2 regions of the Hyphomicrobium sp. 01T421 genome follow, and region 1 is predicted to be linked to the other one. Evidence: riboswitches for the same ligand, from Rfam matches in the RefSeq annotation. Region 1 holds a riboswitch; the other holds the start of a gene.

Region 1 (7,318 bases):
GCGCCGCATGCAATGCCCGACCTTCCGGGCCGGGCGCTTTCGGAAGCGCTGGCGTTGGCGGCTCTGTGCGGATCGGCATTGCCGCAAGGTGGCAATCTCAATCTGCTGACGCGTTCGGACGGTCCGGTTTCCATTCTCGTTGCCGATTACACCGCGAGCGGCCGGCTCAGGGGGTACGCGCGCTACGATGCGGAGAAGATCGCGGAGATCGCTCGAAGCGGGACGCGCCACGATACGGCGGCGGCGCTGGGCAACGGTCATCTCGCGATCACGCTCGATTCCGGTCCCGGACAGGAGCGCTATCAAGGCGTGCTCGCTTTCGAGGCGGCGCCGCTCTCGGCGACGGCGGCTGCGTATTTCCAGCAGCGCGAGAGCCTGCCGACATTCATCCGGACGGCGGTCGCCGAGCATTACGTGGCGCCGCGTCAAGCGGCCCAGTCGGAAACGCGGTGGCACAGGCGGGCCGGCGGCTTGATGGTGCAAAACGTCGGCGCGTCGCTAGAAGGCGTTGTCGAGCAGGACGATGACTGGAAGCGCGTCGAAATGCTGGCCGCGACGGTCGAAGATCTCGAGCTGCTCGATCCCGGCCTGACCGTCGAGCGGCTATTGCTCCGGCTCTTCCATGAGGAAGCCGTTGTGATCGAGCGGGTCATTCCGCTTTCCTCATTCTGCCGGTGCAGCCGGGAGAAGGTCGAAAACGTGCTGCTCGCGTTCGGCGCCAACGAACTATCCGACATGCTCGACGACAACGGAAAGATCGTCGTCACGTGCGAGTTCTGCACGGCGCGATATGTTTTCTCGCTCGATGAATTGAGAGCGGCCGGCGGCTGATCTTAGCCTGCGAGCCAGCCGCGCAACCGCCTTCAGTTATTTGCCGAGACCGCCGTTTGCGGCCTTGCCGACTTGGCCGTCCGCCTCACGCGGGTCGCTGTTTTGCGGGGCCTTGCCCGAGGTATCGTATTCAGTCTTGGAGCGGGCGCTGGCGATCTGAGCGCCATCGAGCTTGCAGGCGCCGCTCTTGTCCATCAGGACGAACGCGGGGTTCGGTTTGTCGACGAATTCCTGACGCGTAACTTTGCCATCACCGTTCTGATCGAAATAACGCAAGTCTGCGGTGACAAACATCTTGTCGATCTTGGTCAGGTTGTTCCACTCGGTCGCGTCGAGGGAATCGTCGTGGTCGGTATCGGCGCTGTTGAAGAGATCTTCCGCGTAGGACTTCCACTCGTTGCACGTCACGACGTTATCGTGATTGAGATCCCAGCTTCCGGCGGCCTGAAGATAGGCGCGATCGATTTCCGAGATCTGCTTCGATCCGAAAGGATTGATCGAGCCGATGGTTGGCACCGAAGCCGTCGAGCATCCGGCGAGTGCAAGAGCTGCGGACATGGCGCAGACCGAGGTATTGAGAACGTGAAAGCGTTTGGTCATTGGCCCGTCTCTGAAGATTGCAAAGGCTCGGCTGCTCGGGTGATTGGTACGCACAAGAGTGGGCCGGAAGCACGGCGTTCCGAGAAGAAAGTGGTGGGTCCGCAAGATTGTCGCACGGTATGTCGTAGGCAAGTCACACTCGGTCTGGCCTCGTCTAACTCCCTGCGGTGGATGGATTTTCGCTGCATTGCGAGATGAGTTGCGGCCTTAGGTCTCTGCCCAGGCGCCGAGGCGATCCAGAAAGCCCATGCATTTTGCGATCTCGGTTTCGGCGATCCATTCGTCGGCTGTGTGCGCCTGAGCGATATCGCCCGGACCGCAGACGACAGATGGCGCGCCCGCATCCTGAAAGAGGGCGGCCTCGGTGCCGTATGAAACGCCATACGTTTGGTTCTGGCCCGTCAATTTCAAAGCGAGCGCGACGACCTCGGATGACGGTTCGGCGCCAAAGGGTGGAACGGCATTGACGCGCTCGATGTCGATGCCGGCTTCCGAGGCGATCGCGCGCATCTCGGGGAGGCAATGCGTTTCGGCATAGCGGCGCAACCGATCCTCGATCTCGTCGGGGTTCAATCCCGGCAACGCACGGATATCGAAAACGAAGCTGCAATGCACGGGAACGATATTGGTGGCCGTGCCGCCGTCGATCGTCGTCACTTGCAGAGTCGAATAGGGTGGCTCGAAGCGAACGTCGATGACGCGCTGCTTCAGCTCGGTTTCCACGCGGTCGAGTTCGCTGATCAAGCGGGTCGCGTAGGTGACCGCGTTCACACCGAGATGCGCCATGCTCGAATGCGCCGCTCGTCCCTTGACGTCGACGCGCCAGCGGACTGGACCTTTGTGGGCGTCGACGACCTGCATGCTCGTCGGCTCGCCGACGATCACCATGCGTGGTTTGGGAAGCGCCTTGCCGAGTTCGGCGATCATCGGGCGAACGCCGATGCAGCCGACCTCCTCATCATAGGAGAAGGCGAGATGGATCGGCTTCTTGAGTTTGCGCTTCTTGAAATCGGGAACGGCCGCGAGCGAAGCTGCGAGAAAGCCTTTCATATCGGCAGAGCCGCGGCCATAGAGCCGGCCGCCTTCCGCTCTCAGCGTGAACGGGTCGCTCGTCCAATCCTGCCCATCGACGGGTACGACGTCGGTGTGGCCGGAGAGAGCGATGCCGCCTTCGTCAGCCGGGCCGATCGTTGCGTAGAGCGAGGATTTCTGGCCGTCGTCGCTGACGATCCGTTGCGACGGCACGCCGTGGCCTCGAAGATAATCTTCGACGAACGCGATCAGGCCAAGATTGTTCTTGTAGCTCGTCGTGTCGAAGGCCACGAGGCGCGCGAGCAATTCAACGGGAGTAAGGATTGGGCCTCTTGCTGCGCTCATCGGCTATCGCCGGGTTCAGTTCATGCTGCGTCGGGTATAGGGGCTATCGAGCGAGAAGGCGGGAATGGCGACGTCGAAAAGCTTTCCCGTCTCGTCCGACATCTGATAGCTGCCGACCATGATACCCTGAGGCGTCTTCAAGGGACAACCCGACGTGTATTGGAACGACTTGCCGGGTGCGATCACCGGCGTCTGGCCGACGACGCCGGCGCCGCGAACCTCTTCGGTCCGGCCGAGTGCGTCCGTGATCCGCCACATGCGCGATTTGAGCTGGACGGTCTCGCCGCCGTCGTTGCTGATCTCGACGGCGTAAGACCACACGAAGTGGCTATCTTCGGGAGACGACTGATCTTCCATGTAGCGCGGTTCGACACGGATGCGGATACCGCGCGTCGTCGCTTCATAGGGATGGAAGGCGGCAGCCGAAGCGGCCTTTCTCGATGACGAAGTCGGCGTACTTTTACTCATATTATCCCCGTTACCCCGTGACCCTCTTCACCGCATTAGTGAGATCGTCTGCTAAATCTTCGACCGCTTCAAGTCCGATCGAGAGACGGATCATACCATCACTAATGCCGAGTTCCGAGCGCTGCTCCGGCGTGAGCTTGAAATGGGTGGTCGTCGCGGGATGCGTGACGAGGCTTTTCGCGTCGCCCAGGTTGTTCGAAAGCCTGATCAAACGGAGCGCATTGAGGCACCGGAAGGCGCCCTGTTTACCACCCTCGACCTCGAATGCGATCATCTGGCCGCCGCCCGGCATCTGCTTCTGTGCAAGCGCCGCCTGGGGATGATCCGCCCGTCCCGGGTATATCACCCGGGTCACGCCCTTCAGGCCTGCCAGAAGGTCTGCAATTTTGGCAGACGTTTCGCATTGAGCCTTGACGCGAATGGGCAGCGTTTCGAGGCCCTTCAACATGACCCAGGCATTGAATGGGCTCATAGAGGGGCCGGTCTGGCGTACCCACTCCTGTACGTATTTTGTGATGAATTCGCTTTTGCCGAGAACGGCGCCGCCGAGGCAGCGGCCCTGGCCGTCGATGTGCTTCGTCGTCGAATAGACGACGATGTCGGCGCCGAGCGCCAACGGCCGCTGCAGCATCGGCGTCGCGAATACGTTGTCGACGATGGACAGGATGCCGTTATCGCGTGCGATCTTGCAAACTGCGGCGATGTCGACCAGCTCGAGAGCCGGATTGGATGGCGTCTCGAAGAAGAACATCTTGGTGTTCGGGCGAACAGCGTTGCGCCAGGCGTCGAGGTCTTTCCCATCGACGAGCGTCGCTTCGATGCCGAAGCGCGGACAGAGCGTCTCGACGATGTAGCGGCAGGAGCCGAAGAGCGCCCGCGCTGCGACGACGTGATCGCCGGTTCTCATATATGAGAGCATCGAGGCGGTAACGGCGGCCATGCCCGTTGCGGTGGCGCGGCATTCTTCTGCGCCTTCGAAAATCGTCAGGCGATCTTCGAACATCGAGATCGTCGGGTTTCCGAAGCGCGTGTATTGGAATCCCGGGTCTTCCTGCTTGAAGCGCGCCTCGGCCTGCTCTGCGCTTTTGTAGACGAAGCCCTGCGTCAGATGGAGGGCTTCAGAAGTCTCGCCCCATTCGGACCGGGTGATGCCGCCATGGACGAGCGCCGTGGCGGGCCGCCAAGCCGGGTTATTGGACGGGAACTGTTCGTCATTCGCCATTGGAAACGGCCTTTCGCGCAATAAAAATCCCGGTCCATAGGCACCGGCTGACGAAAGGCCGGGCGCGGGAAACCGGGAGCGCACACGGCCTCTTTAGCGACTTGTTTAACGTGGCTGCAAGCCGGCCGGCCAAAGGACCACGAAGTGTGGTGCGGAATTACCCCCCGTACTCTGCGGCGTCAAGAGGCGGCGTCGATGGGGCGCGAATAACGGTTATTGCAGACATTGTCGCGCTTGGCGAAGGGTCTGGTGTACTTTAGACGATGCCGAAGGGGTAGACCGGCGCCATGACGAAATCTGAAAAAGCGTTATCCGAGAAAGCTCATCCGGCGTCGAAGCGGCGGGAGCGAGGTGTCGGCATTCTACCGGCGCAAGCGATTTCCCGGATGATTGCAGACGGCGAGATCGCGATCGCGGAGCCGGTCGCCGAGGGACAAGTGCAGCCCGCGAGCCTCGACCTCAGGCTCGGCGCTGTCGCGTACCGGGTGCGCGCGAGTTTTCTTCCAAGGCCCGGCGGCCGCGTCCAGACCAATCTCGACGATCTAGCGTTGCACACGATCAGCTTGAGCCAAGGCGCGGTTCTCGAAACGGGCTGCGTCTATATCGTGCCGCTGCTCGAGTCGCTCGCGTTGCCGGCCGACGTCGAAGCGTCGGCTAACCCGAAAAGCTCGACGGGCCGGCTCGACGTTTTCACGCGCGTCATCGCCGACGGCGTCGGAGCGTTCGATCAAATTCCCCGCGCCTATAACGGACCGCTTTACGCGGAGATATGTCCTCAGACGTTTCCGATCGTCGTTCGCAAAGGATCGCGGTTGTCGCAGATCCGCTTTCGCAACGGTCCTGCCGCCGATAGCGATGCGGCGCTGCGCGAATTGCAGCTTCGCGAGCGTCTCGTCTCGGCGGAGAACGCGGACATTTCCGGCGGCATTGCGCTCACCGTCGATCTTGCGGGCGACGCAACGGGCCTGGTCGGATTTCGCGCGCGGCGGCATACCGGCGTCGTCGACGTCGACAAAGTCGGCACGTATCCGGTCGGCGATTACTGGGACCCGATCTTCGTCAAGGATAAGCAGCGGCTCATTCTCGATCCCGATCAGTTCTACATTCTGGCTTCCAAGGAAGCTGTGCATGTGCCGCCCACGCACGCGGCAGAAATGGTGCCGTTCAATCCGCTCGTCGGCGAATTTCGCGTGCATTATGCGGGCTTCATGGATCCGGGCTTCGGACACGCAGCGGCAGGGGGCAATGGCTCGCGCGTCGTCCTCGAAGTGCGTTCGCACAAGGTGCCGTTCATTCTCGAAGACGGGCAAATCATCGGTCGACTTATCTACGAACGGATGACCGAGACGCCCGAAACTCTTTACGGCCAGGGGCTGAAATCGAACTACCAGGGCCAGGGTCTGAAACTCTCAAAGCATTTCAAATAATATCTTTGGACGGCGCATGCCGCGGCGAAGTTTCGATTTTTTATCCCTCGTTCAGCGCGCTCATTGCATAAAACTGCACGGAAAACTGCGGTTTCGACGGCTTTTTTGCGTGTAACCCCCATGATGACGCTTGCTTTCGGGCCACAAATGCTGCTCTTTTCGCCGGCTTCATTCGAAAAAGGCCTGAAAAACGCATGTTTTTGGGTTTCAACGATGTAGTGTTTGATACCAAACCGATTCGCATAAGAGGGACGACAATGGCAAAGGCAGCTGCGCCAGCTAAGACATCAGCCAAGTCACCAGCTAAGGCTCCGGCTAAAGCCGCGGCTAAAGTTGAAACCGTTACTTTGAAGCATATTGCCGCGACGCTCGCGGAAGCTCACGAGATCCCGAAGAAGCAGTCGGTTGCACTGCTCGAAGATCTCGTCGCTCAGATTTCAAAGAACCTCAAGAAGGGCGCTCGCATCCGCATCGGCGGTCTCGGCGTTCTGCAGGTTCGCAAGCGTCCGGCGCGCATGGGCCGCAACCCGGCAACGGGCGAAGCCATCAAGATCAAGGCTTCGAAGAAGATCGCCTTCCGCGCCGCGAAAGAGCTGAAAGAGTCGGTCTAACGATCGCTCCAGCGGGGTAATTCGAAAAGGCCGCCAGCGATGGCGGCCTTTTTTGTTGGCGCTGGCGACTCCGCTTCGCGGAGCCGGCCGCCAGCGCGGGCCTTGTTTCGGGTTGAGGTATTTGTTTTGTTTCGGGCGACACGCGTTCCGCGCGCCGGCCGCCCGAAACGAAGGCTCGCGCGCTCGGCCGAGGATGACGCCTATATTCAACCGTTGCGGAAAAAGTCGGTGATGAAGCGGCCGTAGATTTCGGTCAGCGTTTCGAGGTCGGCGACGCTTGTGCGTTCGTCAACCTGATGGATGGTTTTGTTGACGAGGCCAAATTCGACGACGGGACAGACGTCCTTGATGAAGCGCGCATCGGAAGTTCCGCCGCCGGTCGTCAAGGCGGGCGTGCGGCCGGTGACGGATTTGACGGCGTCTTTGAGCGTCGAGACGAGAGGGCCCGGTTTCGTCAGGAAAACGTCGCCTGTCCCCGAGAATGCCAGATCGTATTTGGCATCGACTTCGGATGCGGCGCTTGCCGCCGTTTTCCGCACCCACTCTTCAATCGCCGGGCGCGTCCAGCCGTCATTATAGCGGATGTTGAGCTTCGCGATGGCGCGTCCCGGTATGACGTTCGTCGCGGTGTTCGGAACGGAGATCACCGTTACTTGGAGGTTCGACGGCTGGAAGTTTTCCGTTCCGTCGTCGAGCTTCGTTGTCGAAAGGCGGTCGATGATGCGCGCCAGTTTCGGCACCGGATTGTCGGCGATTTGTGGATAGGCGGAATGGCCTTGAAT
Region 2 (7,318 bases), on a different contig from region 1:
TGCCAACGCTGGCGTAAAAACAGGACAGTTCGATTTTACCCGGCTCAACACTCTGTGCGGGACACAAATCGGAAGCGACATCACCGCGGCGCAGATGGCCGAGTTCATCTCATCGGGCAGGGTCACCGTCAGCAATCTGATGGAGTGCTGCGCGCGCGCAAAAAACTTGGAAGCCGAGCCCTACATGACCGCATTAGCCGACCTGGCCAGAAAGAAGACGACGGGCGAGCTATCCGCGCGGGACATTGATGACAGCCTTGCCGAGATCCAAAAAAAATTCAACGCCAAACGAAGGGCTGTAGAAGAGGATTTCAAAAGAGCTAAGTCTTTGGTTAGCGCCAAATCTTTTGCGGGAAGCTTAGGTCTTTTGTCGCCCGCCGAGGCGGCACTCATCAACCCGCACCGGGACTACGTGCGCGATTTTGCCAAAATCAACACGGGCGGCAAGGGCATGATGATGAATCTTCGCCAGCCCGACCTTTCCAAGGCGCTCATGGGACGCGATGATTTTGAATTTCTTTACCGCAAAGATTGGATTCAAATCGGGAAGGATATCATCTATCCCGCAAGATGTTTCCTCGCAAAACCGCCAAAGAACGCTCAAGAATACCTTGGAGGCCTCGTTTTCAAGCCATCAGGCACGGTGGCGGCGGACGAATACAACCTCTTTCGCGGCATGCTGGTGGAGCCTGATGCCTCAGGCTCATGCTCGTTGCTGCACGAACTGATTTGTGAAGTTTGGGCCCAGAACGATGCGTCGGTCGCCGAATGGGTGCTTGAATGGCTGATGCACATCATCGCCTGCCCCGGCGAGCGCGTGGACACTTGCATTGCAGTGCGCGGCGAACCCGGCGACGGCAAGAGTATCGTCTTTGCAAAATTGCTGAGCAGCATTTTGGGCGACATGGTTTTGAGAGTCGCGAATCACAAGATGATCTTGGGCGACTTCAACGAGGCACTGGTCGGCAAGCTTGCTATCGTGCTGGAAGAGGCCGCCTTCGCGGGCGACAAAAATGCCTTCGACAAGATGAAGGAACTCATCACCGGCGACAAAGTGCTGATCAATCCCAAATTCAAAGCGCCGATAACGGTCGACAACTATGCCCGGCTCGTTGTGATCTCAAATCACGACCACTTCCTGCACATCAAACCGGGTGATCGCAGATACACCGTCCTTGAAACGTCGTCCGCATGGCGCGGCACGGACAAGTTTGAGCATCTTCTTGATCAGTGGAATAACAAAGGAGGCGCCGAACGTTTCGTCTACGAGGCCCTCAATCATTCATTCCGGCGCATAGGCGGGAGCGAACAGTTGCTTATCAATACCAACGTCAAGACCGATGCGGCGGTGCGGCAGATGGCTTTGTCGCGTTCCGCGCTTGAGAAATGTATCGTTGATCTTCTTGTGCGCGGAGATTTCAGGACCCTCAAGGGAGACGAGGTTCCGGTCGGCGGGGAGGCGTCATTCGGTTTTGATCGCTGGCGCGACGATATCCCGCTGAAAATGCAATCACAGCGCCTGGAACAGTATGTTCGATTGTGGCTTCGTGATTTTGATCCAAGCGCGACACGGCACGACTGCGCTCTGCACACGATCATCAAAACACTCCACCATTATGTCGGGGCGACAGGCGAAAGCCGGCCGAAGGCGCCGTCCGATGCTGACGGGCGTCGCGCTCAACTCCCGACCATGCGCCAGTTGCCTCCGCGCCGCGATGCCCTAAACCACGCGCGCAAAGCCGGTTTGATAACCGAAGAGGAATATTCCGTGGCGCTGCAGACGAAAGATACTCTCCCCCCCGTTGCCCCGGCGCCCCTCCTCCACGAAGAGCCCTTTGGGCGCTTGCAAACGTCGGTTGCCAATAACAACCCATTGCCGTTCCGATTCAGGGCAGCGGGAACGGAGTAACGGGCGAGCGCGAGGAGTTACCCATTGTCGCGCCTGTCTCACCTTGACTCTCGCATTCTGAGAGCATTACCGGGGCGCGCAATTCCGCACGTGCGCCTCCTAATGCCCAAAAGGTCGGAGCGAACCGGCCAACAACATCATGAGTTGTGTCAATATGCTGTTTCCCGATGTTTCGGTCCCGCAAAATATCATTGGCGATCGCGCCGTCTCATTCATCAAAAAACGAAAATGCACTGTTACTAATTGCAATCGCACCTATTATTTGATATAATATCGGCGATATTTCGGAGTAGCCTTGAGCGGCTGAAATATCATCTCTTGATAATTGAAAATTAAATCCGAGACCCGAGTCAAAACCATTTTGGCGCGGAACAGCGGATGTTGTATTTATGGAAATCGTATAAAATGAGTAATGAAAGTGTATTCCGTATGAAGGTGTTTGGCCTTTGGACTGCAACAGGAGTTATCAGCCTCGACGCCAAGACACGTCGACGGTTGTTGACAGGGAAAGGCGTGAAGCTGACTAATTTACCCGACGCATCGGCTCTCTGGAAATCGTCCATATTCGAGGGAAGCGGCTTCGAGCAAAATTTTGTCATTGAGTTTGGGGGAAACACGGCGCGAGTTGCCCCTCGTCCTCGGCCCGACGCGACAGATTTGTCCGAAAAGTTTGATTCAGCACTTGTCTGTATTCACCGTCAGTTCGCGGTGTTAGGTGCGAAGACTTCTCAGCCCATTGAAACCAGCAAGATTGAAATCGAAGTTCACACCCTAAAAATGGCAGAATTGGCGGTGTCGTTATCCGAAATACGCTACGATGGACGGGAGATGCAAGTCGAAGAAGCGACGAATCATGTGAGTCACATTATATATCTGGATCGCGACGCTGGATGTTTTGCGCTTGAGGCGAAGAAGTTCGGCCAAGGCGTGATCTTGAAAGTCGGCGCGCATCTTTTCCCGAGCTCTCCGGCACATGGCAACTGCACAATACACTGATTGGGTTCACAGCGTCTCGCCGTAGTCTTAGGGCTTTGCCTGTTCGCGGCAGGCTTCCGGGACACGGAATGGGAAATTGCCATTCTGTTGCATTCTTAGCGAGAAGCAGACATGAGCAGGCTTTTCCCGACTGCAAGGATACTCATACAGGGCGAACCCAGCGTGTCCGTGGTTTCGGTGGGTGATTAGGTGGGTGATGCGAAGCGCATGACGACTGCCGGGACAGACCAATTCGATTTCGTCTGGGCTTTGGCTCAATGCGGTCGAGCCACTGTGCCGATCCACGGCGCCTTTTTGAGCGTGGGGTTCGCTTGTCTCGGCTTGTCTCACCTTAAAACTCAGAATCTAAGAGAAGTCGTGGCGCGCGCAAGTCTGTGCGCGCATCTGTGTTTTTTTGACGCTTCGCCCACCTCAAAGGCGAGACAAACGCAGGCGTGCCCGGGCGATTGGCCTCGTTCGGTGAAGCCGGAACGCCGCTCTCAGCGGTGGGGCAGCGAGCAGCAAGCCAAGGTCGGCGGCGGGCGATTGCTTCCAGCTCAAGGTCGGTTGGGGAGTTGACACGTCAGCGCATTTGTAAAAGCGTGCCAATCCTCCCGAACATCACTCGCTAAATTCATTTTTTTTCCGACTGCAGGAACAAAAAGGCCGAGTTCCTCTATGACTCGCCGCATGCCTGCCGATTGGGAGCACACTCCTCCGCGATGCAGACGCGTGTACGAAGACGATCACTGGATCGAATACATCCGCGCCGATAAAGCTCGGCTAGCCCGTACGATCGCCAGATACGAGGAAATCACGCCGCTGGTCTCAAGCCGCAACGTAGAGGTAGCTAGGAAGCGCTTCGGCAGAGCATCACAATAGTTATACTTGGTCTCCCAAACGCCCGTCGCATCAGTCCGCCATGTCGGGGTGAAAACTCCCTCCAAGATTATCAAAACCTCTATTTTTGTGCGGCTCTCAATCGCTCTCCGGCTCACTGCGGAACCCTGCAGGATTTGGGCTTTACCCATGACGAGTTGCTGCGCTCAACCGGCAGTGACCCCGCGTATCAGGCCACAATGCGAACCTCATTGCGGAACCTAAACTCCCAAGAAGTCGTCACCGCGATCATCGCCGATGAACCAGTCGCCAAAAATCTTGCCGAATTAACGGGCTGCGAAGATGTTGCGAAGATCGGCGATATCAAGCTGCCAACGAAGCTGTCCCCTTTGACGCCGACACAGAAGGACCAAAGGTCAACGGCCAAGAAAGCTCGCGAGAACCTCATCGGAGGAGCGGCTAGTTGCCAACCAGATCTCTTTCTAAAGGAAAATAGTTGGGAATCCGCCGCCCAAGACAGCAAAGGGACTGCTAAGGGGGAGGAGACCTCCACTTGCTGCGTGACCTTCCACAAACGCGTCACGGATCACAAGCCGGAGCAGTTTCGCTCAGTGAACCTTCTGCTGCCGCAGTTCATCAAGGCTCTGAGACAACAATCCAAGGCACAGTTGGAGACGAAGGAAGAGCAATATCTGTTCAATCCAGCTACCTTCAACGGACGCGAAGGGGAATCCTTCCGGACTCAAGCTTCGTTCGCAAGCTCGTCGGCGATGGTCTTGGATTTTGATGATGGAAACCTCAGCCCGGAGCGGTTCAAGGGCATTTTCTGGAATGACCCGACCGGACCCCTGCGCACGTCCTTTATCATCTGCAACAGCTTCTCACGGAGCCCAAACGGCCAAACAAGTTCCGGGTGATCCTGCCCTACTGCAAGCCAGCACAATCAATTGCCGAGCATCAGGCGGTTTACGACAGCATCGTTGCCCGGCTTGAAGAGTCAGGCTTCACGCAGGCGTCAGCAAAATTAGACCCGGCTTGCCGCTCTGGCGTTCAATCATTCTACTTGCCCTGCACCAACCGCGCCTATCCAGAATGGGCTTTCTTTGAAACCTTCGGCACGGACCAGAAAGATTTCGCCCGACATGCCTTGAACCCGCAATTCATAGCGAAGGTGATACCTGTGCCGGGACAAGATGACATAAGGGCAAGTAAAGGCTCCGCACTCACGTCGGCTGCTATATCTAAAATTACGGCTCCACTGTTGGGCATGACTGAGGGGCGTCACGAGGAACTTCATAAGGTCGTATGGCGGTTGAAAGCTGGTGGTGTGACGGACACCGAAGTTTGGCTGCATTTGCCTTATCCCAATGAAGCCCACATACGCAAAAAAGTCCGGGCAAGTCTGAACTCATGGCGACGCGAGGCCGTTAAAACAGCTTCACCCGCATGTCGGCAAAGCAGTTGAGCGTGTTTGCGGGGACATGGAGAAGTTAGTCGCGTCAAGAAGGGGAGCGAAGGTTCGCTCCCTACCAACCTTTGGCGAAGTCTGTCTCGCTAAAAAGGGGGGATGCGGCCATGCCCACCCTAGCAAATGGAAAGTCTAAGCCCGAAAGTGCGACCCAGCGCTTATTCCTCCAGGTGCTTCCGCTCGCAACCGTCGCCGAGCCTGCGGGTCACGGATCAATTCAGGTCTCTTGCTGACTTGTAATTCGTTATTATGAATACGCTCCTTTTTCTTGAAGATTCCAATATTGAATGAAGACGAGAATCCCCCGTCCTTTGAATGTGAAACTCTTCGCTCTCTCCACTAAGTCAGTGAGATGGAGCCGTGACTGCGTTTAAGCTCTTCGCAATGACAACTAAAGTTTTCCCGGTTTCGCGGCGGCCTCCCTCCTCTGATGAGCGCTTAGGATAGGGCCTTCGGCCAAACCTTACCCCCTTTTCCCAGGCGCTCCCTGCCATCCGACGTGCGTTTTGGATCAGACTACGCTCAAGTTCACGTCGTCGCCTAGCAAGTGAACACCATCGCACTCTTGCAATCACGATAACGGCGTACCAATATCCTGTTCAGCATCAAGACAGTCCGTCAGGACTGACCAACCTGTCTCTTTGCAGGTGGTGACCGCGATTTGCGGGATGTGGTCCGGAAAGCCGGACAAACAAAGGGAGGCGCGCCTCCTGAGAATCGGGAGGTTTTTCATGTATGAAACTGCGCCTGCAAAATCCTCAAATTACTCCGTTCAGCGTCGCACTCTGCTCAAGTTTCTACCCGCCGCTGTTGCGGGCTCCGCGTTGCCAAGGACTGCTTCCGCCGCTTCGTCGGAGCCAGTCGGCGTATCGGAAATCCAGGCGAGCTTGCTCAGCCTGTGGGACGGGCCTCAAAGGCAATCCTCAGCGTTCATCCGACCAAGCAGCATAGATGCCGTCAACGGGATGATCGCAGGCTGTTACGCTGCCTTTGTGAGCCTTTGGCGGGCTGGTTGCCCTGCACCAGATAATCTGGAGCAACAACATCAGAGCTTCTATGAGGAGAGCAAACGATTTGGCCGGATCAATGTGGAAGTTACCTTCCGACGAACGACCGGCTTCTTCCAGTACCAATGTTTGGTGGAGCACTGCTATTTGCTCTTGGGCCGGGACGAATTTGATAGCGGCAACATGATCGGGTTTCTTCGTCAGACCTGCCCGCAGTTCGGACAACGGTTTGTGATCTACAAGCCCTACAATGACCGCTCTGGATATCTGATCGGCACCTCAGATGGGTTCGTTCCCAAGAAGAAGCAGAGCGTTTGCATCGGCGATTTCAAAGCCGAACGCTTTCCCGATTTCTTTGAGCTTCTTAGAGAAGATGGAAGTCCGATTGAGGTTGAGAAAATCCGGTTTCCGTATCGTCGCTGCTATATCAGGGAAGAACTGGAATATTAGCGGAGGCGGCGAGACCTCCCGGGGGGGCAACACCCGACAAATTGTGCAGGGCTCGCTCTGAGTGCCTTGTCGTTAAATCGCAAAGTCGTCCTGCTTCTTGCCCTTCTTCAGGTATGCCCGAAGCCAATCGGGCTTCCGACCTCGGCCGGTCCAGGTTTGTGAAGGGTCATCGGGGTTGGCGTATCTCGCGGCCCCTTTGCTCTTGGCTTTACCGCGAACGCCGAAAAGCTCGCTTACGGAGAATCCGTGCGCTTGAGCCAGAGCAGAAACTTTATGTTTTATCTCAGCTTTGCCTTTGGCCCGCGCCGACTCCATCGCGGCTTTGATCTTTGATTCCAGGGCCACAAGCTCTTTCAAGCTCATCGTTTCAATTTTGGCCATCTCAGGCTCCTCCAGGAGAATGAACATGGCCCCACGGCCTAAAGCGGCGATGACAAATGTCAATTTGAATGGGGAGATTCAACTGGAAAGCTCTATGCTTTTCATCTGTCCGATTAATTGATCATTGTAAATTGGTCCGTCCGCTCCGACGTGCACACGTCTATGGCAGTTCGGGCAGAGCGCAATAACATGAGCGGGGTGATCCGGCCCACCATCGCTCACACGACGCAGATGATGCGGGTCAAGGTAGGGAGTTCCATCGGGACGTTGAAACGGTGCGTCTGCGGA

Evidence for each region. Region 1 has a riboswitch for S-adenosylmethionine ahead of metZ (O-succinylhomoserine sulfhydrylase). Riboswitches for the same ligand answer to the same signal wherever they lie in the genome.
Region 2: it holds a riboswitch for S-adenosylmethionine, as region 1 does, so the genes downstream of both, AC1DK3_RS19125 (hypothetical protein) here and metZ (O-succinylhomoserine sulfhydrylase) in region 1, are expected to answer to the same signal.

The regions. Positions count from the first base shown of each region.
Region 1 is NZ_JBFTQC010000001.1:1,904,110-1,911,427, forward strand. Features, by position in the region: gene AC1DK3_RS08685 (Hsp33 family molecular chaperone HslO) at 1-831, shown strand, start outside; gene AC1DK3_RS08690 (EF-hand domain-containing protein) at 868-1,431, opposite strand; gene argE (acetylornithine deacetylase) at 1,639-2,808, opposite strand; gene apaG (Co2+/Mg2+ efflux protein ApaG) at 2,824-3,276, opposite strand; gene metZ (O-succinylhomoserine sulfhydrylase) at 3,287-4,498, opposite strand; SAM riboswitch at 4,571-4,649, opposite strand; gene AC1DK3_RS08710 (2'-deoxycytidine 5'-triphosphate deaminase) at 4,786-5,925, shown strand; gene AC1DK3_RS08715 (HU family DNA-binding protein) at 6,183-6,536, shown strand; gene dapE (succinyl-diaminopimelate desuccinylase) at 6,743-7,318, opposite strand, start outside.
Region 2 is NZ_JBFTQC010000004.1:68,264-75,581, reverse strand. Features, by position in the region: gene AC1DK3_RS19145 (primase-helicase family protein) at 1-1,909, shown strand, start outside; gene AC1DK3_RS19140 (hypothetical protein) at 2,315-2,905, shown strand; gene AC1DK3_RS19135 (hypothetical protein) at 3,901-4,641, shown strand; gene AC1DK3_RS19130 (hypothetical protein) at 4,638-5,189, shown strand; SAM-I-IV-variant riboswitch at 5,790-5,897, shown strand; gene AC1DK3_RS19125 (hypothetical protein) at 5,924-6,649, shown strand; gene AC1DK3_RS19120 (H-NS histone family protein) at 6,722-7,030, opposite strand; gene AC1DK3_RS19115 (HNH endonuclease) at 7,109-7,318, opposite strand, start outside.